DNA from 2 places in the Acholeplasma sp. ORD1043 genome. Region 2 is predicted to be linked to the other one. Evidence: a T-box and tRNA genes for the amino acid it is inferred to sense, from the RefSeq annotation. Region 2 holds a T-box; the other holds one or more tRNA genes.
The links. A T-box is a leader RNA that pairs with one kind of tRNA and senses whether it is charged. The one in region 2 lies ahead of trpS (tryptophan--tRNA ligase), so its partner is inferred to be a tRNA-Trp.
Positions count from the first base shown of each region.

Region 1: it has a tRNA-Trp gene. The T-box ahead of trpS (tryptophan--tRNA ligase) is inferred to sense a tRNA for this amino acid. The anticodon was not compared.

Region 1 is NZ_JAQLOJ010000003.1:20,205-31,458, forward strand. Features, by position in the region: gene PG914_RS01750 (anaerobic ribonucleoside triphosphate reductase) at 1-1,595, shown strand, start outside; gene nrdG (anaerobic ribonucleoside-triphosphate reductase activating protein) at 1,567-2,085, shown strand; gene nrdI (class Ib ribonucleoside-diphosphate reductase assembly flavoprotein NrdI) at 2,103-2,483, shown strand; gene nrdE (class 1b ribonucleoside-diphosphate reductase subunit alpha) at 2,480-4,582, shown strand; gene nrdF (class 1b ribonucleoside-diphosphate reductase subunit beta) at 4,593-5,690, shown strand; gene PG914_RS01775 (glutaredoxin family protein) at 5,687-5,947, shown strand; gene PG914_RS01780 (glycoside hydrolase family 18 protein) at 5,999-8,182, opposite strand; tRNA gene PG914_RS01785 (tRNA-Trp) at 8,352-8,426, opposite strand; gene PG914_RS01790 (hypothetical protein) at 8,486-9,565, opposite strand; tRNA gene PG914_RS01795 (tRNA-His) at 9,697-9,772, shown strand; tRNA gene PG914_RS01800 (tRNA-Gln) at 9,798-9,872, shown strand; tRNA gene PG914_RS01805 (tRNA-Leu) at 9,898-9,981, shown strand; gene PG914_RS01810 (hypothetical protein) at 10,071-10,526, shown strand; gene PG914_RS01815 (SDH family Clp fold serine proteinase) at 10,730-11,254, shown strand, end outside.
Region 2 is NZ_JAQLOJ010000015.1:20,926-32,179, forward strand. Features, by position in the region: gene PG914_RS06075 (V-type ATP synthase subunit I) at 1-1,562, opposite strand, end outside; gene PG914_RS06080 (V-type ATPase subunit) at 1,574-2,602, opposite strand; gene PG914_RS06085 (hypothetical protein) at 2,602-2,931, opposite strand; gene gap (type I glyceraldehyde-3-phosphate dehydrogenase) at 3,142-4,155, opposite strand; gene PG914_RS06095 (CYTH domain-containing protein) at 4,314-4,865, shown strand; gene spx (transcriptional regulator Spx) at 4,926-5,393, opposite strand; gene pepF (oligoendopeptidase F) at 5,635-7,395, shown strand; T-box leader at 7,430-7,609, shown strand; gene trpS (tryptophan--tRNA ligase) at 7,663-8,670, shown strand; gene PG914_RS06115 (rhodanese-like domain-containing protein) at 8,695-9,012, opposite strand; gene PG914_RS06120 (diacylglycerol/lipid kinase family protein) at 9,123-9,965, opposite strand; gene tyrS (tyrosine--tRNA ligase) at 9,985-11,220, opposite strand.

The sequences.
Region 1 (11,254 bases), on a different contig from region 2:
TTGATTACGATATGGCTAAAGGGGTTAGAAAAACTTATATTAGACATTTCAAGAACAATTTAGCCAAGGTTTTTGAATTAAGTAATATCTTACTAGAAGTTCCAGGACTTTTAGAAAGAATCAAACATGATACTGGTTTAGAACCTAGACTGTATCAAAAAGATATAGATAAAGAAATTCAAAAATATGTTGATCATGATATTACAAAACTATTAGATTTTGTAACTAAAGAAGCAACCAAGGAAACAATTAAAGATACTTATCAAGCAATGGAATCATTGATTCATAATCTAAATACAATGCACTCAAGAGCAGGTGCTCAAGTGCCATTCTCATCATTAAACTATGGTACAGACACTTCTCATGAAGGTAGACTTGTTATTGAATCAATTCTAAAAGCTACACAACGTGGACTTGGCCAAGGAGAAACACCAATCTTCCCTATTCAAATCTTTAAACTGAAAAAAGGTGTAAGTTTTGAAAAGGGCGACCCTAACTATGATCTTTTCCAGCTAGCAATGGAAACATCAGCTAAAAGATTATTCCCTAACTTCTCATTCTTAGATGCACCATTTAATGCACAGTACTATAAAGAAGGTAATGTACATACAGAAATAGCATACATGGGATGTAGAACAAGAGTCATTGGTAATGTATTTGATACCGAAAATGAAATTGTTACTGGTCGTGGTAATTTAAGTTTCACATCAATTAACTTACCAAGAATTGCATTAACCACTAAAAATCAAGATGAGTTCTTCAAAGAATTAGATCGTACACTAGATTTAGTATTTGAACAACTTTTAGAAAGATTTGATATCCAAAAAGGATTACATGTCTATAACTTCCCATTCTTAATGGGGCAAGGTGTTTGGATTAACTCTAAAAAGTTAAAACCATCAGATACAATTGAAGAAGTTATTAAACATGGTTCATTAGCAGTTGGTTTCATTGGTCTTGCTGAATGTTTAAAAGTTTTAACTGGTAAACACCATGGTGAAGACAAAGAATCTCAAAAACTTGGTTTAAAGATTATTAAACACATGAGAGCATTAGCTGATAAAAAGGCTTTAGAAACGCATTTAAACTTTTCAGTGATTGCAACACCTGCTGAAGGTTTATCTGGTAGATTTGTAAACATGGATAAGAAGAGATTTGGCATTATTGAAGGTGTGACCAATCATGATTTCTATACAAATTCATTCCATGTACCAGTTTATTATCCAATTGAAGCTTATAAGAAGATTGATATTGAAGCACCATATCATGAATTAACCAACGGTGGTCATATTACATATATTGAACTTGATGGTGATCCTGCTAAGAACATTAAAGCATTTGAAACCATTATTAAGTATATGGGTGAAAAAGGTGTTGGTTATGGATCAATTAATCACCCTGTTGATTTTGACCCGGTATGTAAATATGTAGGCATTATTAATGATGTTTGTCCAAAATGTGGACGTAAAGAAACAGCTGAACAACCATTTGATAGAATCAGAAGAATTACAGGGTACTTAGTGGGAACTCTAGATAGATTCAATGATGCTAAGAGAAAAGAAGTTGATGAACGTGTTAAACACTACCGAGCTTAAACTAAGAATTAATAACATCATTGATGAATCGATTGTAGATGGTGAAGGCATTAGAATGGTTGTCTTTACTCAAGGTTGTAAACTTCGTTGTGCATTTTGCCACAACCCAGCAACCCATGAACTTGAGGCTGGAGAGTTTGTTGACTTAGAGTTTATCAAAAACAAATGGAGGGGAAATCCACTCTTATCGGGTATCACAATAAGTGGTGGTGAACCTTTCTTACAAGTTGAAGCAGTTTATGAACTTGTTAAACTTGCAAAGAAAGATAACTTAGAAGTCATCGTATATAGTGGTTATACTTATGAATCACTTAAAGCAAGAAACTGTGAATATACCAATGGCATATTAGAAACAGCGGACTTACTCATTGATGGACCGTTCATTCATCAATTAAAAGATTTATCACTTATGTGGCGAGGTTCAAGTAACCAACGAGTGATTGATTTAAAAGAAACAAAAATGAAAGATGAAGTCGTAACCAGATATTAAAGAAAGGTGAATGGGATTTGTTAGTTGTATTTGATAGTTTAACCGGACAAACAAAAAGGTTTGCTCAAAAATTAGGATATGATTCCGTACACGTTAAACTGTATGAAGGTGAACCTAATGATGACATATTCTTAGTAACCAGAAATATTAATTTTGGTTCAATTCCAGCAACAACTAAATATTTCTTAGATCTATATAAAGATAGAGTCGTTGGGGTAGCAGTTTCTGGAAATAAAAACTGGGGTGAAAACTTTGGTAAAGCAGGAGATTTAATCGAAGCGATATACCAAATCCCATTAATACTTAAGTTTGAAGGATCTGGTTTTCCCAAGGATGTAGAACTTGTGAAAACCTGGTTAAGAAATAAAGAAGAGAGAGAAGAGGGCGTAAGCATATGAATCAAAGAAAAGATATTATTCCAGAATGGATAATCTTAAATAACCAAATTACCGATGAGAATGGTCAAATCCGTGATATCGACAAAGATAGACAAGCGGCTAAGAGTTACTTCTTAAATGAGATCAATAGGAAGACTCAGTTTTTCCACTCACTAGAGGAAAAACTAGAATACTTAATTGAAAATAATTACTATGAGAAAGAATTCCTAGAAAAATATACCATGGAACAAATTCAAACGGTTTTTGATATTGCATACGCTGCAAAATTCCGTTTTCCAACCTATATGGGTGCTTTCAAGTTCTATAATGACTACGCATTAAAGAGCCGTGATGGAAAAAATTTCTTAGAACGCTATGAAGATAGACTTGCGATTAACGCACTTTATCATGCAAATGGTGATTTTGAAAGAGCACGCCAAATTATTAGATTATTAATTGCTCAAGATTTTACACCAGCAACACCAACCCTTCTTAACACTGGTAAGAAGATGAGAGGGGAATTTGTTTCATGTTTCTTACTTGAAGCAGGTGACTCACTCAATGATATTTCAAGAATTTCAGAATTCTCAATGCAATTATCTAAAGTGGGTGGAGGGGTTTCAATCAACCTTTCTAACTTACGTGCAAAGGGTGAGGCGATTAAAGGTATTCCAAACGTGTCTAAAGGTGTTGTAGGGGTTGCAAAACTACTTGATAATAACTTTAGATATGCTGACCAAATGGGTCAAAGAACTGGTGCTGGAGCCGTTTACCTAAATATCTTCCATGCTGATATTGAAGATTTCTTATCAACTAAGAAGTTAAATGCAGATGATGATATTCGTGTTAAGACATTATCAATGGGGGTTGTCATCCCAGATAAATTTATTGAACTTGCTAGAGAAAATAAAGATATGTATGTATTCTATCCACATACTGTTTATCAACAAACTGGTCTAGACTTTGCTGATGTATCAATTGACATGAACAAATGGTATGACATTTTAGTTGAAAACCCTGAGGTTAGAAAACGCAAAGTAAACCCTAGAAAACTACTTGATATGATTGCCTCTCTACAAGGTGAATCAGGTTATCCTTACATTATGTTTAGTGACAATGTTAATAATGCAAATCCACTAGATATACCGGTTAAATTCTCAAACCTATGTACAGAAATTCTACAACCAACCATCACTTCACATTATGGTGACTATGGTGCAAACCAAGATGAAGTTGGTATGGATATTTCATGTAACTTAGCATCTGGTCATATGGGTAATATGATCAAACATAACACAATCAAAGAAACTGTTTTTGCTGCTATGGATGTGATGAACTCAGTATCTATGAATACAGATATCAAACATGTTCCAGCAGTTGCAAAAGCAAACCGTTTAAACCGTTCAGTTGGTTTTGGTATCATGGGTCACCATGGTTTCATCGCTGAAAACTATATTTTATATGGTAGCGAAGAAAACTTAGACCTAATCGATGTATTCTTCAACATGGTTAATTACTATTCACTACAACACTCAATGTTAAAAGCTAAAGAAACCGGTGAAAAGTTCTATCGTTTTGAAAAGTCAAAATATGCAGATGGCACATACTTTGATGGTCGTGGTCAAATCTTACCTAAGACTGATAAAGTTAAAGAAATCTTTAAAGATACTTATATCCCAACGGATGATGATTGGCTACAATTAAAAGAAGATGTGATGACTTATGGTCTTTATAACTCACACCGCTTAGCAATTGCTCCTAATGGATCAATTGGTTATGTGATGTCAGCAACACCTTCTTTAACACCAATTAAGCAATTAGTTGAAGAAAGAACTTATGGTAACTCAAAGACTTACTATCCAATGCCTGCAGTTGATAAAGCGGCTTTCATGTATGAAACAGCTTATCGTATGGATAACTTTAAAGTTATCGATGTGATCGCAACTGCTCAAAAGCACGTTGACCAAGGTATTTCATTTGAATTATGTATTACATCAGATATTACAACAAGAGAACTTCAAAAATATTATTTATACGCACATTACCAAGGTATTAAGACACTTTACTATACCCGTACTCAAAAGTTAAAAATTGAAGAATGTGAATCATGTGCAGTCTAAGGAGAAGATTATGGTAAAGAAGCCTAAAACAAAATTAATTAAAGAAGAAGAAATTCTTTATAATGGTGCCAACTGGAATGAAATGGAAGATGATTTTACTCAAAATTTCTACGAACAAAATCTTTCTCAGTTTTGGCGTCCTGAAGACATTTCCTTACAACCAGACTTAAACGTTTGGAGTGTATTACCAGACGATATTAAACTAGCTTATGCAAGAAACTTACTGGTCTTAACATTCCTAGATACCCATCAAGGTGATATTGGAATGCCGGTTGTTGCACGTTCCATGGATGAGCATTTCCACCAAAGAAAAGCAGTTTTAAATTTTATGGCCGCGATGGAAAATGCGGTCCATGCTAAAAGTTATTCAAACATCTTTATGACTTACATGTCTACCCCTGAAATTGATGAATTATTCAGATGGGGTGAGTCACATAAGAATCTACAAAAGATTATGCAAATCATTGTAGGTTTATATAAAGAATTAGATAAGTACAATTATTTAAAGAAGTTTGAAGAAAACTCTCCAAGTTTTAAAGAAGTTGACTTCAATATTGCACAGTGGAAAGCCATGGTAGCATCAGTATTTTTAGAAACCTGGCTATTCTACTCAGGATTCTACTATCCTTTATTCTTTTATGGACAAGGGAAACTCATGCAAGCAGGTGAAATCATTAACTTAATCTTAAGAGATGAATCTATTCATGGATTATACGTGGGTAGACTTGCTCAAGAAGTTTATGAAACATTTGATAATGATACTCAAGATCAACTTCAAGAATGGATGAATAAACTATTACTTGATTTATATCATGAGCAAAATGAACTTGTTGAATCAATCTATGACTCAGTTGATTTATCACATGATGTTAAAGTGTTTGTTAGATATAATGCGAATAAAGCATTAATGAACTTAGGTTTTGATCCTTACTTTGAATCAGAAGAAGTAAACCCAGTTGTCTTAAACGGACTAAACACTGAAACTAAGACAATGGATAACTTCTCAATGAAAGGTAATGGTTATCAAAAGATGAAGAGTGAAATGTTAAAAGACTCTGATTTCAATTTTGAAACTGAAAAGATTATTACATTTGGAGGGAAAAAATGAGTGTAATTTTACTTACTAAAAATGACTGTCCACAATGTGCAGCCTTAAAGATGTTCTTAAAGTTTGGATTAAACGATAAATATGCTGCAGACATTAAAATCGTAAATAAAGAAACTGATACTGAAGAGTTTGAAAAAATAACTGCAACTTACGGTATCTTAAATCTGCCAACTATGATTGCTGCAGATGAAGTATTAACTAGAACTCAACCTACACCTGTGGTTCAGTTTTTAGAAAAACACGTTGGAAAAAAATAAAATATAAAAATAAGGCTTAGGAGCAATCCTAAGCCTTTTGTTTTGTATAAGTTATTTACCTAATCCAGTAGCCATAGCTTCTAGTAATTGACCGGTAGTATCTGTTCCATATTCCCAGAACATTAAACCGGCAAGTTCCTTGTCATAAATGTATTGAGCTTTTTCTTGGATAGAGCGAGGGTTATCATATGAGATAAACTCACGACCATCATTCTTGATGATATAAGGAACACCCGCTTTAGTATCATAAACAACACTGTAATCAGGATTGTTAACAATACTTAGAATTTCATTATAGAAGACTGAACCAGCGTTTACCCATGAACCATAGGTACCGGTGCTAGAATTGAATGTTCTAGTTTGTCTAATGCCATAGAATGCAAGACCAAAGATTAACTTACTATTTGGTATGCCGTAGTTGTTAAAGATTGGAACAGATTCATCAATAGAAGCACTTGATGCTGAACGACCAACTTGGAAAGTTGGGTTATTGAATGTTGTTGAACGATATAATGGGTTTTGGTAACTCCCACCATTATTAGACATACCATATGTCATAACATTAATATAGTCGATATATTGACCGGAATTTATTAGGTCATATTGTGGTGGTTGCCATTGTCCGCCTGTAATAGCAGTTGTTACTAAGTGGTTTGGATTGTTTGCTTTAACCTTCTGATAGACTGTACGCATAAGTTGTGTATAAGCAGTTCTTTGAGAGTTTGTAGGTGTTTCCCAGTCAATATCAACACCATCAAAACCATAGGTATTAATGATTGTTACAATGTTATCAGCAAAAGTATCTAACATTGCCTGACTTGTAATCAATGAACTCCATTGTGATTCAGGAGCAACTGAGAATAAAACCCAGTTACCATATTGCTTAGCTTTAGGGAAGATGTATGTTTGAATATTATTTAAGACAGCTAGACCATTTAAATTACCAAGATTATCTGCGGTTAAGAATGCAGTGTTAATAATATCTAATGATTCAAAGAAAGCATCATTGACAGTTGAGTAGTTTCTATAAATATAACTTGATGCAATCCCTACTGCAACTAATTCTTTTTTGAATAAAACATCAATATTAAATGTACGAATAATTGGATTATCTAAACCAGTGATTGTCGCAGTTAAAGTTATTTTCTTTTCATTGTATGAAATATTAAATTCCCCGGTATTAGATAAGATTTCAGGATTAGAAGAACTCCATGAAATATTATAGCTACTATACGAAGTAGGTAAGTAAATATTCTTATCTGTATATGTGGGAATGATTGAATTTAAGTATTGATTTAGACTCTCAATTGATGCACCTTCAAAGTGTGCGGATAGATTAATCACGTTCTTATGATCGCCTGCCTTCACTAAAGTTAGACTATCTAAATAATTTGAACCATCATACCAACCCTTAAATGAGAAGTTTGGCTTAACGATTTCTGGTAGAGAAGTATCTGCATCAACAAACATTTCTAATTGATATTCTAAAGCGGTTGGTTTGAAGAAGTATGCGTTAAGTGATCCACCTGTGTATGTTGAAATATCGCCATCAAAGTATACGTATGAACCAATAGATTCACTCTTAAATAATGAACCCAATAATAAATCATTTTCTGGCAACTCATTTTGATGATATGTCCCTAAGATGAAATCGTAATCTTTAAAATCAATATGCTCTAAACCAGAAGATTTATAGTCGGTATAAACAATTTGATATAAATCTAGTACTTCATCGTATTTAATAAACATCTTATAATTCCAACGAAGTCCAGTTTCTTTTGGTGTAAAGACTGTAAAGTCGTTTGAATTTTGATTATTAAAGGCTTTAAATTCTATTTCATAAAAAGGTGTTAATGTTTCTAAAACTGATCTTGGATACACCCCACCATTTCTGTCGAATGAATATGTTACAGGTAATAATTCATTTTGATTAACATAGCGAGTAGAGAAGAAGCGGTAAGTTAATCTACCATCTTCAATCACATATTCAGCCTCATCAACAATTGATTCATTGACTCTTAAAGTAAATTTTTCTAGTGATGAAACATCAGCTACTAAGACAAACTTTGTTTCCTCTGCGCTTAAAGAAACATCAACGTTATTAATTGATGTTGCAGTTCTTTCTTTCAAATCGATTGTAATGTCTAAATAATTCTTTTCTTCTTCAACGATTTCCTGGCAAGCCACTAAAATCAAGAAGAAGGCAAATAGACATAAGATTAGTACTTTTTTCATAAATGTAATCCCTATCATTGTTCTTTATATAGACAGTTTATTATATAAACGTCTAATATTAGTTAAAAACGAATAAATTTTTCAAACTCTATAAAAAATCCCACAATAGAAATCAAATATAGATAATAAATAAAAAAACACCGCAAGAGCGATGTTTCGAATGCTTTAGTGGCGGGGACAGCAGGATTCGAACCCACACAGGCGGTTTTGGAGACCGTAGTGCTACCGTTGACACCATGTCCCCCAGTCAGCCTTTATAGTATAGCAAATATTCATTGACATTTCAAGTAAGAAAAAGAGCGATTATTTATCATCGCTCTTTGGTTCTACGTCACTAAATAGTTGTTCCTCTTGAGGGCGATCAACAATTACTGCTTCAGCCTTCTTTGGTCTACGTGCTCTAACTGCGGCCATAATCTTACCATGGAAGAACCAGAAGTAAGGAATGATTACAATAAACACGATATAAATACCGAATACGATGAAGTAAACGTTCGTATAGTCGCTTAAATCAATTGGGTGGTATAAAGTCACGATATTGTAAGTTTCAATATCACTTGCTGTAAGATTTGTTAGATCCTCTAAGTTCTTAGAGATATTATATGTATCAGCTGTTAAGTTTAAATTAGTGTGTTCAACAAGTGGTGCACCAGTGAAGTTTTGTTCACCATCAGTCACTCTATAGATAAGTGTTGGAACTTCCTTGTCTTCTTCATCTAATGTTACAGCATATAAGCCGATTGAAACAATATCATACTCATGTAATTCTCCATCACTAATTAAACTGTCTTGTGTAGCATCGTAGAAGTTATAGTTAGCGATATAAGTAGTGCGTGGTACTTTACTGTTTACAAATAAATCCCCAGGTAATAGATAAATGTTAAATGAACGTACATCTTGAACTTTACCCTCTGAATCAGTAAGCTTGTTAGATCTTGTGATTAGAGTTTTCTCAGGATCGTTCACATTATATGCCACAATTGATAGTGTATAGTAGAATACATCTTCGTTGTATTCATCTAAGACAATATAGAAACCGTCTTCATAGAATGCAGCTTTACGATTTTTATGAGCAGAGATCATTGGGTAAATACTAAATTTAACCTTATATAGATCATCTATTGCTTCACCGGTGGTATCATAACTTTCTCCACCATCAGCGTTTTTTATAGCAGAATCTGAATAATAAATACCTAAAGCGGTATTAATATGCGCAATTCCGTCATAAACATCGAAATCTTCATTGTCTTCCATCGCATTAGCGATCTTGTCTCCGACGTATAAAGATCTTTGAATACCGTTAATACCAAATAAATTGCCTTCAATAAACATGACAATTAATACTAAGAAGATAAAATAAAGGATTCTTCCTATCCATTTCATGTATGCATCAACATCCTTTCTATTTAATGATATCAAATAAAAAAACTTTTTTATACAAAAAACTTATTTTCCTACTTTTACAACTTTACAAACGGAAAAATATTGGTATAATATAACTTGCGTTGAGTATGGCGGTCGTGGCGAAGTGGTTAACGCATCGGCTTGTGGCGCCGACACTCGAGGGTTCGATTCCCTTCGGCCGCCCCACTTTATTCTCAACAATGTAAAAGATAGGCCCATAGCCAAGCGGTAAGGCAACGGACTTTGACTCCGTCACCCGTAGGTTCAAATCCTGCTGGGCCTGCCATCTTTTTTTTAGAAACATAATTGCTGCGGGCGTGGCGAAATTGGCAGACGCACTAGACTTAGGATCTAGCGCCTTCGGCGTGCAGGTTCAACTCCTGTCGCCCGCACCAAAATGACCCATTAGAACAGTCTATCCGAACCAGATAGGCTTTTTTATTGTATAATTTTAGTATAAATATGCGAAATAGAGTGAATAATAGTGAATCCATATAAGAATGATTATGTACCTAAAATCTTCAAAGTTTACTATTTTGATGATATAAAATCAAGTTATATTATTGAAATTCAAAGTGGCAAACATCTAAATAGAATCAAATTCAAAAAGAAAGATTCAATCTATTTTAATCCAGATCAATTTGAATTTATTTCTTTGATTTTATGCCAAAGTGTAGATTTTGATATAACTAGTGTGACATATTTAAATGAAAATCATTCGAGGGATTTTATTAAGCAAATGAGAAAAATTATCAATGACTTAAGTGGAATGCCACTAATTGATAGTTTGAAGAATAATGATTTATATAAGTCTATCGCATCTAATTATCAAGAGGAGTATTTTAGATCAATAAATAGTAAAGAAATAATAGATAGTCTAAACATTTTGATAGATTATATTATTAATAGTAATTATGAAGTAACAATTATAGGTGTATAGAATATTAACTATTATAGAGCATGAAGTATTCAAATAGAAATATTTTCCCCGATATTGTTATAAAGCCATCTAAGTTCGGATGAACTACATCATTGGCACCAAAATGACCCATTAAAACAGTCTATCCGAACTGGATGGATTTTTTGTTTTGCCTTTCTTAACTAAGTAAGATAAAATATAATTGTAGTCAAAGGAGATTTTTTATGGGATATCAAGAAAGAAAAATATTATATGATAATATTCAGAAATTAAGACAACAACCACTGATTTCTTATTTTACTTCAAGTAGACAAGGAATGTCAGGGAGTATGAATCAAGATGTTTTGCCATATATCATAATTCAAATTAATGATATAGTGAATAATCCTAATTATAATAAAGATGGTAAAATTGATTTTCTGATTATGAGTAATGGAGGGGATCCAATAGTTTCGTGGAGAATAATAACTCTTCTTAGAGAATTTTTTAAAGAGATTAATGTCTTAATTCCGTATTCTGCGTACAGTGCTGCGACACTGCTTGCTTTAGGAGCAGATTCAATAATAATGAATCCATATGGGAATTTAGGACCATTAGATTCGCAGTTAACTATTAGAGCAAGAGATAAGGATAAACCTTATCTGAACATTGGTTATGAAGATATTATGAATTTCTCGGATTTTGTGAAGGACTTTGGTATTAAAAAAGAAGAATCTATGGAAAAGCTCCTAGAAAAATTAACAGATGAG
Region 2 (11,254 bases):
AAGAAAATAAGGATAATTGGAATTAGAATGAGGATTGGAATTGTGATGAAATTAAATACACCACTAATACCTAGTCCCATTTCAAGGACAATACCAATTAAAACGAATCCATAAAATAAAATCCCTGAGATACCATTTGGTGAACAGATGGCAAGTGCGTATTCTTTATGTTTGAATTTAAACATTGTATTAATCACCATTGAGATTAATAAGAATGCTGAACCTAATCCGACTGTTGCTAGTAACAAGGTCATTGTATTTGAAGGACTCATTGGAACAAACGGCAAGAATGATATGCCTAATTCGTGGTAGAAATGATGAAGGATTTCTTCATTACCGAAGATTTCACCATAAACTAAACCGAAGAATGCACCAAAGATTCCCATGCGCATAACAATTGGTCCAAGGCTCCATTTTTTAAACTTGCCAAGTAGGAATCCAATAAATGCTAGTAGTAACCCTTGTCCCACATCACCAAACATAATACCGAAGATTAGTGAATATGAGATTGCCAAGAAGTTTGTTGGATCCACATCACCATAAGTTGGTGTTCCATACATTTCAACAAAGACTTGGAATGGCTTTGAGAACCAATTATTCTTTAGTTTTGTTGGTGGTTGGAAACGACCATCAGAATCGGCATCATCAACATCAATTTCAAGTGTTTCGATACCTTCGAAATACGTTCTAAATTGTTGAACACGTTTTTCTTCAATAAAGCCTGAGATAGATATTCTATCACCAAGACCTACAACGTGTTTTCTTGCTTCATACATTAAGTATAAGAATTCAAGTTCACCTTTAATCACACCAAGTTTTTCTTGGTATTGAAGTGCTAAGATTCTTAATTCTTCTCTTAAGGCATCCATCTTCTTTTCATTGTCAATGATGGTTTGTTTAAGTGTTTCTTTAGCTAACTCTGGTGTACCATGAACGAATTCTGGAATATAGATTCTTTCAAAATACATTGAAGTGAATAAGTTATCAATTTCACGTTCATATTCATTTGATGTTACATACATACACCATAATGAACGTTTTTCTTTATCTTCATTAAATGGGATAAAAATGAATGGTTTTTGATAATAGTAATTAATACGTTCCACTGAATCAAATGGTAATTTACCAAAACGAAGTGAAATGAATTTCGCATTGAAGAGATCATCGAATGATAACTCTAAGGCTTCAAGATTTTCAATTTGTTTTAAGGCTTCATGAATCTTTTCATTTTCTGCTTCTAACTGTTTGATGCGTTTGAATTCAGTACTAAATGCAGCATGTGAATCTACAAGATACTGATGCATATCATCCATTGAATCTTTTAATTCTCTAGTTTTAACAGGTAACAGTGATAAGACTAAATCACTTTCGATTTCTTTAATTTGTTCGATTAGTTCAACTGTTGGATTTTCACCTTCAAATGCCGTAGCACCATGAACAGTTGAAACAATCTTCGAAACGTCTACCGGATGGAAACCAGGAAAGTCGATAAAACGAGCCAAGAGTTCATCTAGCTTCTCTTTATCTGTGCTTAAGTTGACGAGTTTCATTTTTGCGATCATAAGTATTCCCTCTAGTACACCATCATCATACGGATTTCCTCAGGTGCTACTTGGTAACGAATACCTTCAATTAAGTGGGTTAGATTTGATACTTCTAACTCAGATAAAATCATGTATCCTAAGTAAACCTTTGCCGGATGAGATGCGTAATACATTAGTTTTTTTGCGATATGATATCGAAGATGATCTCCAAAGTATTCAAGATACGCTTGATCTTTATCACCGATGTATTGTCTATAACCTGCATCGATAATTCGGTTAAAGATTTCGTTAGGGTCTTTAATTGAAATGACCTCATCTAATTTCTTTTGGAGTATTCTTGTAGTTGGTACAAGCATCATTCTTATTTCTTCATCTGGAACTTGGTAGAACTTCTTTAAACGATAAACTTTAATCATGTTTTCCATCTCAATTCTGGATTTAAAGACATGTTCAAGTTCTTCTTTTAAGCGTCCTTTATAATTCTTATTTATATGTTCAAATGCGTATTTGTAGTAGTCACTTTCAAATAAGGATTCGAACTCATAGTATTTTAAATCTTCATTTTTGATATTCTCATATGGTTTTAACATCTTTTGGTATTTAGTACCAACTAAGGCTTGAACAAACTCTTTCATATTTGTTGTTTTAGCAATCTCGTTAAAATCTATTTTAGAATATCTATCAAAATATACAGGCAAGTCGGCAACAACATCATAGACTTCGCTTGAAATAAAACTTCTAATCATAGCAAGCAAAACATTATGTTCTTGGTGAACTAAGCTTAATAAATAAAATGATTTATCATCAGTCGTTAAAAATTTAATAATACGCATCATTTGATCAAATTTTTGACGACGGATTAAAGCTTCTAAACGGCTACGATTTACAGCAGACTCAGGAATACCTGCTAAAATTTCTTGATAAGCAGGATGCTTCTTTAAATATGTTGTAATATCTGTAATCGTTGATTTTTTAAGTAATTCTTTATAATCATTTTCTTTTAAGTCATTTGCATGAATGGTTTTGATTTTTGTGATTAAAGCATTACCCACATACATCAAGAGGCGTCACCTTCTTTTGAGTCAGAGATAAATGCTAAAAGGTCAGCAATCCATTCTGACTTGTGTTCATCATAATATGCTTGAATATTAGATTCCTTATTTTTAGCTTTTGCTTCTATTTCAGAGATACGTTTATCAAATAGTGCTTTTGCATCTTTCTCAATTTGTTCAATTTCACTATTAAGTGCTTTCTTATGTTGAGCTGTTAACTCTGTGCGCATTTCTTTAATAGCTAAAAAGAGCTCTTCTTTTTCTTTCTTTAATAAAGAAATTTCATTTTGAGCTTGTTTGTCGAGTTCAATGACTTCGTGAATTAACTTTTTCATAATACTGATGCCTTCTTTCACTTTGATAAAAGATAGTTATAACTATCTATTAGTTTATCATATTCAGTTTAGTATATCTATGTAGAAGCGACTAACCTTGACTATTATAGTCCTGTGTCTAATAATTTTCAAGGATAAAATTGTAAAAATAATATAAATAAGAGAAAACCCCATGAATAAACATGGGGTTTAACTTTTAATATGGTTTAATTACTTAATTAATGAAGCAAGTTTAGTCATTGTTCTTACTAATTGAGCAGTATATGACATTTCATTGTCATACCATGACATAACTTTAACAAATCTTGGGTTTGTTTTTAACACTTGAGTAGTGTTAGCATCGTAGATTGAACCGTAGTGAGTGCCGATAACGTCACTTGAAACGATTGGATCTGCTTCATATTTTAATGTTTCGTTAGCTGCTGCGCGGAAAGCGGCATCAATATCAGCTAATGTAACATCTTTGTTTAATTCAACTGTTAAGTCAACAACTGAACCAGTGATTGTTGGAACACGTAATGCAGTACCATCTAATTTACCTTTTAATTCAGGTAATACTAAACCGATTGCTGCAGCAGCACCAGTTGATGAAGGGATAATTGAAGCAGCAGCTGCTCTACCTCTTCTTGACATGATACCTTTCTTGTGTGGAACGTCCATTAATGATTGGTCATTAGTGTAAGCATGAACTGTAGTCATGAAACCTTGAACGATACCGAAGTTTTCGTTTAACACTTTAACGATTGGAGCTAAACAGTTTGTAGTACATGATGCAGCAGAAACGATTGTTTCTGAACCATCTAAGATGTTATCATTTACGTTGTAAACGATAGTCTTGATACCTTCACCAGTAGCTGGAGCTGAGATAACAACTTTCTTAGCACCTGCAGTGATGTGAGCTGAAGCTTTGTCAGCTGAAGTGAATAAACCTGTTGATTCTAATACGACATCAACATTTAAAGCGCCCCATGGTAATTGAGCAGGGTCTTTTTGTGCGTAAACAGTAACTGCTTTTCCGTCAACGATTAATTTATCGCCTTCGAAAGAAATTGAATCTTGTTTGTAACCACCTTGTGCAGTGTCATACTTTAAAAGGTATGCTAAAGTTTCTGCATCTGTAAGGTCATTGATAGCTACGATATCAAATTCAGGTTTTCCGAACATTAAACGGAAAGCTAATCTACCGATACGACCAAATCCATTAATTGCTACTTTAATAGCCATATTTAAATTCCTCCTAATTGGTTTTTGCAAGGTAATTATAACATAATTGTTATCAATTTGTCTTCAAGAATATTCGTGTAAACGTTTACTAGTTATTATTAATAACGAGTAACACTTTTTACCTTTATGTGATATAATCTTAACGAGAGGGAATTAGCATGCACTTTAATGTTGAAATTGAATTTAAAACCCAGATCAGTAAAGATCAATATGAGACCTTAATTGAGGCTTTTTCATTGGAAAACAATGTTTTCAAACAGACAAATCACTATTTTGATACAGCAAATCTTGATTTAAACCATCAATCCATGGTTTTACGTATTCGTCAAAAACGTGATAAATATAAACTGACTTTAAAGAGTCAAAATGAACATGGCGCATTTGAATACCATGTCTTACTTACTGAAGAACAAGCTTTAGATATGAAGAAAAATGGTTTTTATACCAAAAACTTCTTCGAACAAATTGATTTCTTCGTAACCTACCAAACATCTTTAGATAATTTTAGAGCTTCAACACCTTATGAAGGTGGTACACTCTTCTTAGATTACAACGAATATTGCGGTGTAACAGACTATGAAATTGAGTATGAAGTTGACCACTATGAAACTGGTGCTCAAATCTTTAATGAATTCTTAAAAACTCACAATATTGAGTTTAAACCAACTAAGCGCAAGAGTGAACGCGCATTAACATGTATCGTTAGATAAGCATCCTTAACTGGATGCTTTTTTATGCTCAATACGAAAGTAAAAAAAATAGCCAAGCGGCTATTCTTCTACTTCTTCTTGATTAGTTTCTGCTGCTGTCGCAAAGTATCTGTTTAAAGTCTCTTGATAATGTGTGAAATCCTCTTCTGAGTTTTCTCTCATAATCATTTCTCTTAAACGTTTAGGAATAAATACTCTGATTTCTTCATCGTTGTAACCTACTTGCATACGCTTGTTGTCAACAATGATTGGGCGTTTTAAAACAGATGGATGATTGATGATAAATGATTTTAACTCAGATACTGACATATCTTCAACTTCTAATTCTTGTTCTTTAAAAATTTTAGAACGCGTTGAAATAATATCATCAAATCCATTTTCTGCATGATTTAACATCATCTCGATGTCCTCATCAGAAATACGGTGATTGAATAAATTTTTTTCTTCATAAGCAACTTTATGTTCGTCTAACCATTTCTTTGCTTTACGACAAGATGAACATGATGGAGTGGTGTAGATTGTTACCATAGAGAGTCTCCTTTCAAGTCTATAAAATGAAGTCTCCTCACCTCTGGGTGACTATCTTTATTATAAGGTGTTGTCAAATGATATGCAAGAGCATAGAGGAAAAATACCTAAGATGTTCAAATGAAAACGTATTCATTAGTAAAAATGTTAAATCGCGACTTATCTGTCATTTTTTTTGCTTAACTTATTAGTTAGGTAGTGATATAATAGTAACAATTTATATATAAGGAAGGTATTATTTATGTCGAAATGGAATTTATCTGTCTTTTATCCATCTGATGAAGCTTGGGCAAAAGATTTTGAATTATTAAAAAAAGAAATCGCAAAGATTGCAGATTTCAAAGGTAAATTAGGCGACTTTGAGACCTTTAAAAAGTATCATGAATTAGATGAAGAAATCTCTAAGACATTATTTAAAGTTTACTCCTATGCACATTTAGGTTCAGATCTTAATTTAAAAGATACCGATAAACTCTCAAGAAGCCAACAAGTTAATCTGCTTCTATCAGATTGGTCACAAGTTGCATCATTCGTATCACCTGAGATCATCGGTCTTGGTGAAGAAAAGGTTTATGCTTTTTTAGCTAAGGATGAATCTTTAAAACCTCATCTATTTAACTATCAAAAGTTATTTAGAGGACAAACTCACATTCTAGATGCAGATAAAGAAAAATTACTTGCTAACTTTGGTCCAACAAGATCAGTACCAACTGCACTTTATCAATCACTTGCAACAATTGATAGAAAAGATGAAAAAATCACTTTATCAACTGGTGAAGAAGTTGTTGTTTCTCAAGCTCAATTTAGAGCATTACTTGAAAACTCAACAAATGCTCAAGATAGAGAATTAATTTTTAAAACTTTATACAAAAAGTATGTTGAAAATAAGAGTGCTTTTGCAGCAACTTACAACCTAGTCTTACAACAACTTGCAGCGAATGCTAAGAGCAGAAACTATGAATCAACGTTAGAAGCTGCACTTTTCCATAATAACATCCCTCAATCAGTTTACTTAAACTTAAAAGATGCTGCTTATGAAAACACAGCACCATTAAAACGTTATATTGAAATCCGTAAGAAATCTTTAGGCTTAGATGCGTATCATACTTATGATAGATTCTTACCACTTGCAAAATCAGATAAGAAATATCCATATGAACAAGCTAAAGAATTATTCATTAAATCTATCCAAAGTTTCCCAGAAGAATTTAAAAAAGCTCAACTAGAAGCTATTGAAGACGGTTTTGTTGATGCATATCCTCAAGATGGTAAAAGAACTGGTGCTTACTCATCAGGTTTTTACGGACAACATCCATTCATCCTTTTAAACCATAATGACACATTAGATTCAGTCTTCACGCTTGCTCACGAAGCTGGTCACTCGGCACATACAATCTTTAGTAATGGTGCTCAACCAATGCCAATTGCTGACTATACAATCTTTGTTGCTGAAATTGCTTCTACTTTCAATGAACATGCCCTACTAGACTATCTCGTTCAAAATGCTTCTACAAAACAAGAAAAGATTGAATTATTAACAATGGCTATTGATAATATTCATTCTACTTTCTACCGTCAAGTATTATTTGCAACATACGAATTTGAAGCAAACAAACTTGTTGCAGAAGGAAACCCAATCTCTGAACAAAACTTATCTAAGATCATGATTGATTTATATCAACACTACTATGGTTTAGATATTACTAAAGAACCTGGAAAACAATATGTTTGGGCTTATATCCCTCACTTATTCCACACACCATTCTACGTTTATCAATATGCAACTTCATTTGCAGCATCACTAAAGATTTATGATTCAGTTAAATCTAACGTTCCTGGTGCATTTGATAACTACGTTAAGATGTTAAAATCAGGTGGTTCAATGTATCCAGTAGACCAAGCTAAGATGGCTGGTGCTGACTTAACAAATAAAGATACATTCTTAGCAGTTGTTAAAAGATTAGATGCACTTTTAGATCAACTTGAAGAAGCATTAAAATAATATATTTTTAAATTATGCATTATATGTTACAATAAATGTGACGTTGATAAGGTAAGTAACTAAATTTAGTTTATTTATAAGAGACTTGCAAGATTAGGTGAAATGCAAGATAAACATTTAGCGAATGGGCCTTGGAGTCATACAATTTAATCTTAAGTGCTATGCAGTTTGCGTAGAATTAAGGTGGCACCACGGATTTATATTCGTCCTTAAAAGTTAACTACTTTTAGGGACGTTTTTATTTTTTATACACAAGGAGATGATTTTATGAAACGCTTAGTTTCAGGTATTAAACCAACCGGTGAATTAACATTAGGTAATTACATTGGGGCAATCCAACAATTTGTTAAACTACAAGATCAATTAGAAGACACTGAGTTTTTCATCTTTGTCGCTGATCTTCACGCAATTACTACCCCACAAGATAAACAACTCTTAAGAAAAAGAGTGAGAGATATTGCAGCATTTTATATTGCATGTGGATTAGACCCTGAACGTGTAACCTTATTTGTTCAATCAGAAGTTTTAGAACATCCAATGCTTGGTTACATCATGGAATCTACTGCTTATATTGGAGAAATGGAACGCATGGTCCAATATAAGGAAAAGAAAAAGAAAGAACAAGCAACAGGAGTTAGAACTTCTCTGCTTACATATCCTGCATTAATGGCTGCCGATATTCTTTTATATGATGCGGATATCGTTCCAGTTGGCGAAGACCAAACTCAACATTTAGAATTAACAAGAACACTAGCAGAAAGATTTAACTCACAATACGGTGATACATTTGTAGTACCAAATGGTTTTACACCTAAAGTTGGCGCGAAGATTAAAAATCTTCAAGCCCCAACAAAGAAAATGAGTAAGTCTGATTCCGAAAGTGAAAAAGCATATATCTTACTACAAGACCAAATTGCTCAAATCAAAAATAAGATTAAGTCAGCTGTTACTGATTCTGAATCTAAGATTTATTTTGACGAAAAGAAAAAACCAGGTATATCTAACCTGTTAACAATTTATGCAGCATTAACCAATCGTGAAATTGAAGATATCGTTAAACAATACGAGAATGAAACCTCATACGCTAAGTTCAAACAAGAATTAGCTGATATTGTTGGAGATCATATTGAGGGCATTCAAAAACGATACAATGAACTCATCGCATCAGGAGAATTAGACAACATTCTTGATAAGGGTCGCGATAAAGCGTCTACTTATGCAAGACGTAAAATATCCAAGGTACTCTCTCGCCTTGGTTTACAACGAAAAAAGTGATTCCATTTGGAATCACTTATTTTTTTATTTCACATCATCCATATTAAATTCTACATCACCTTGGTATGTACTCATACCACCTAAAACATTCGTTACTTTATAACCAATCTTAGATAATACTTGGCACACTTCACCACTTCTATTGCCGGTTCTACAAATTACATAATACATTTCATCTTTATTAATCTTTTTGATGTTTGCTGCAAACTTAGAAATAGGCATATGAATGACACCTTTAATATGTCCTTCTTCTAGCTCATCTATTTCTCTAACATCAATGATATTTAAATCATTTTTTCTCATTAATTGTTCAAGTTCATTTGTTAATACTGTTTTATACATAATCATACCTCATAAGTAAATCACTTATTCTATTTTATGAAAGATAAATAAGATAAAGATAAAATATGCATAGGAATAAAAAAAGTTAGTGGAAAATCCCACTAACTTTATTATTTTTCCATTCTAATTTCGTATTTTAATACTGGATATTCATGTTCACCATCCATTTGAAGATATGATGGTTGATCAAATTCAACAGTAATATTTTGTCCACGGTAGAATTTAACCCAGCGCTTAAAGATTCTATGCCATCCTAAGTAAATGGTCGGGAAGATTAAAACTAAAACCCATTTTGGTATGTTTCTAACTACAACCAGTTCAATTTCATGCTCGCTTCTTTTCTTCTTAGGTGAAATTGCCATACCACCACCAAAGTATTTAGCATACATTGCAGATGCAAACCAAACCTTTTTCTCAGTAAACTCCTTACCATCGACATTGAATTTAGCACCAACTGGTTTAAATTCTTTAAATCCTGCAAATGAGTTTACAAAGAAGTTTGATTTACTCTTTTCCATTTTTGATTTGTTGACTTTATATGCAACTAAACCATCAAGACCAACACCGCCACCGTTAATAACAAGTTCTCTTTTACCATTTACATACATTGCTGGTAAATTTTGAAGATATGGTTTAATGTTCGCCATTTTCTTTTTAACTGGAACTGTTCTAATGAAGTCATTTCCAGTACCTGCTTTATAAAGGTACACTTCTGGTTTAATTTCATAACCTTCAATTTGATTAGCAATTCTATGCAGTGTACCATCACCACCTAAGATGATGATTCTGTCACTATCATTATGCTTTTCTAGAAATTCTTTAACATCAATGATGTTTAAAAGATTAATAACAATGACTTCTTTACCTTGTTTTTTTAACTTCTTTTCTAGTTTTTCTGCAACTTTTACATTCTTCCCACGAGAAGATAGTGGATTATATAAAATAATATCCATATACGATTTATCCTACAGATTAGAATACGCCAAGTGCGTATTTTTTCTTACCCCTTCTTAAAATAACGTATTTGTTAAACACTTTAGATGCCATGTTCATAGTATAGTTTAAATCAGTAATTTTTTCGCCATTAATACTTACAGCACCTGTTTGGATAAACTCACGTGCTTCACGATTTGAAGATGCAAGATTAGCCTTGATTAAAGATTCAACCAATGTTGATTCATCAGTTAGTTCAACTTTATCAAGTACTTTTTCTAATGTGACAAAGGCTTCTTCATTTAACTTTTCAAAATCACCACTAAATAAAGCTTCAGTAACTTCTAAGGCAATTGCTAGTTTTTCTTTACCATGAACAAAGGTGACAACTTCTTCAGCTAAACGACGTTGAGCAATTCTAAGCTCTGGTTTTTCTCTTGATTCTTTTAATAAAGTTTCAATTTCTTCACGTTCTAGTGTAGTTAATAATTTTAAGTAGTTTTCAATATCTTTATCTGAGGCATTAAAAAAGTATTGGTATAGTTCATATGGTGATGTTAGATTTTCATCTAACCATAGCGCACCAGTTTCACTCTTACCAAATTTAGTACCATCGGCTTTTAATAGGAGTGGTGATGATAAACCAACTGCATCATTTTCACCAACAACTTTTCTAATTAACTCTAACCCTGATGTAATGTTACCCCATTGGTCTGAACCACCAAATTGGATTTTAACATCTTGTTCTTTAAATAAATGTAACCAGTCAATCGATTGTAAGATCATGTATGAGAATTCAGTGTATGAAATACCAATATCAATTCGCTTTTGAACAGTATCTTTAGCTAGCATATATGCAATATTAAAGTACTTACCATAATCTCTTAAAAAAGTAATGGTATCTATTTTTGAAATCCAATCATAGTTGTTAACAAAAATAGCATTTCCACCAAGTAACTTTTTAATTTGAGTTTCAATCTTATTCGCATTAGCCAGACTTTGGTCTAATGTTAATAACTTTCTTTCTTGAGTTTCTTTAGGGTCTCCAATTAAACCAGTTGCTCCACCAATTAAAACAACCGGAATATGTCCATGTTTTTGAAGATATTTCATTCTAACAATTTGGACTAAATGTCCAACCGTTAGTGATTCGCCTGTTGGGTCATATCCAACATAGAATTTAGTTTGTTTCTCATTCATTAATTTTTTGGCTTCTTCGACATTAGAAACATCTTTAACCATGCCGCGCCATATAAGTTCATCGTATAAGTTCATGTTTTTCATCCTTTCTTAAGAAAAAATCCTTAGA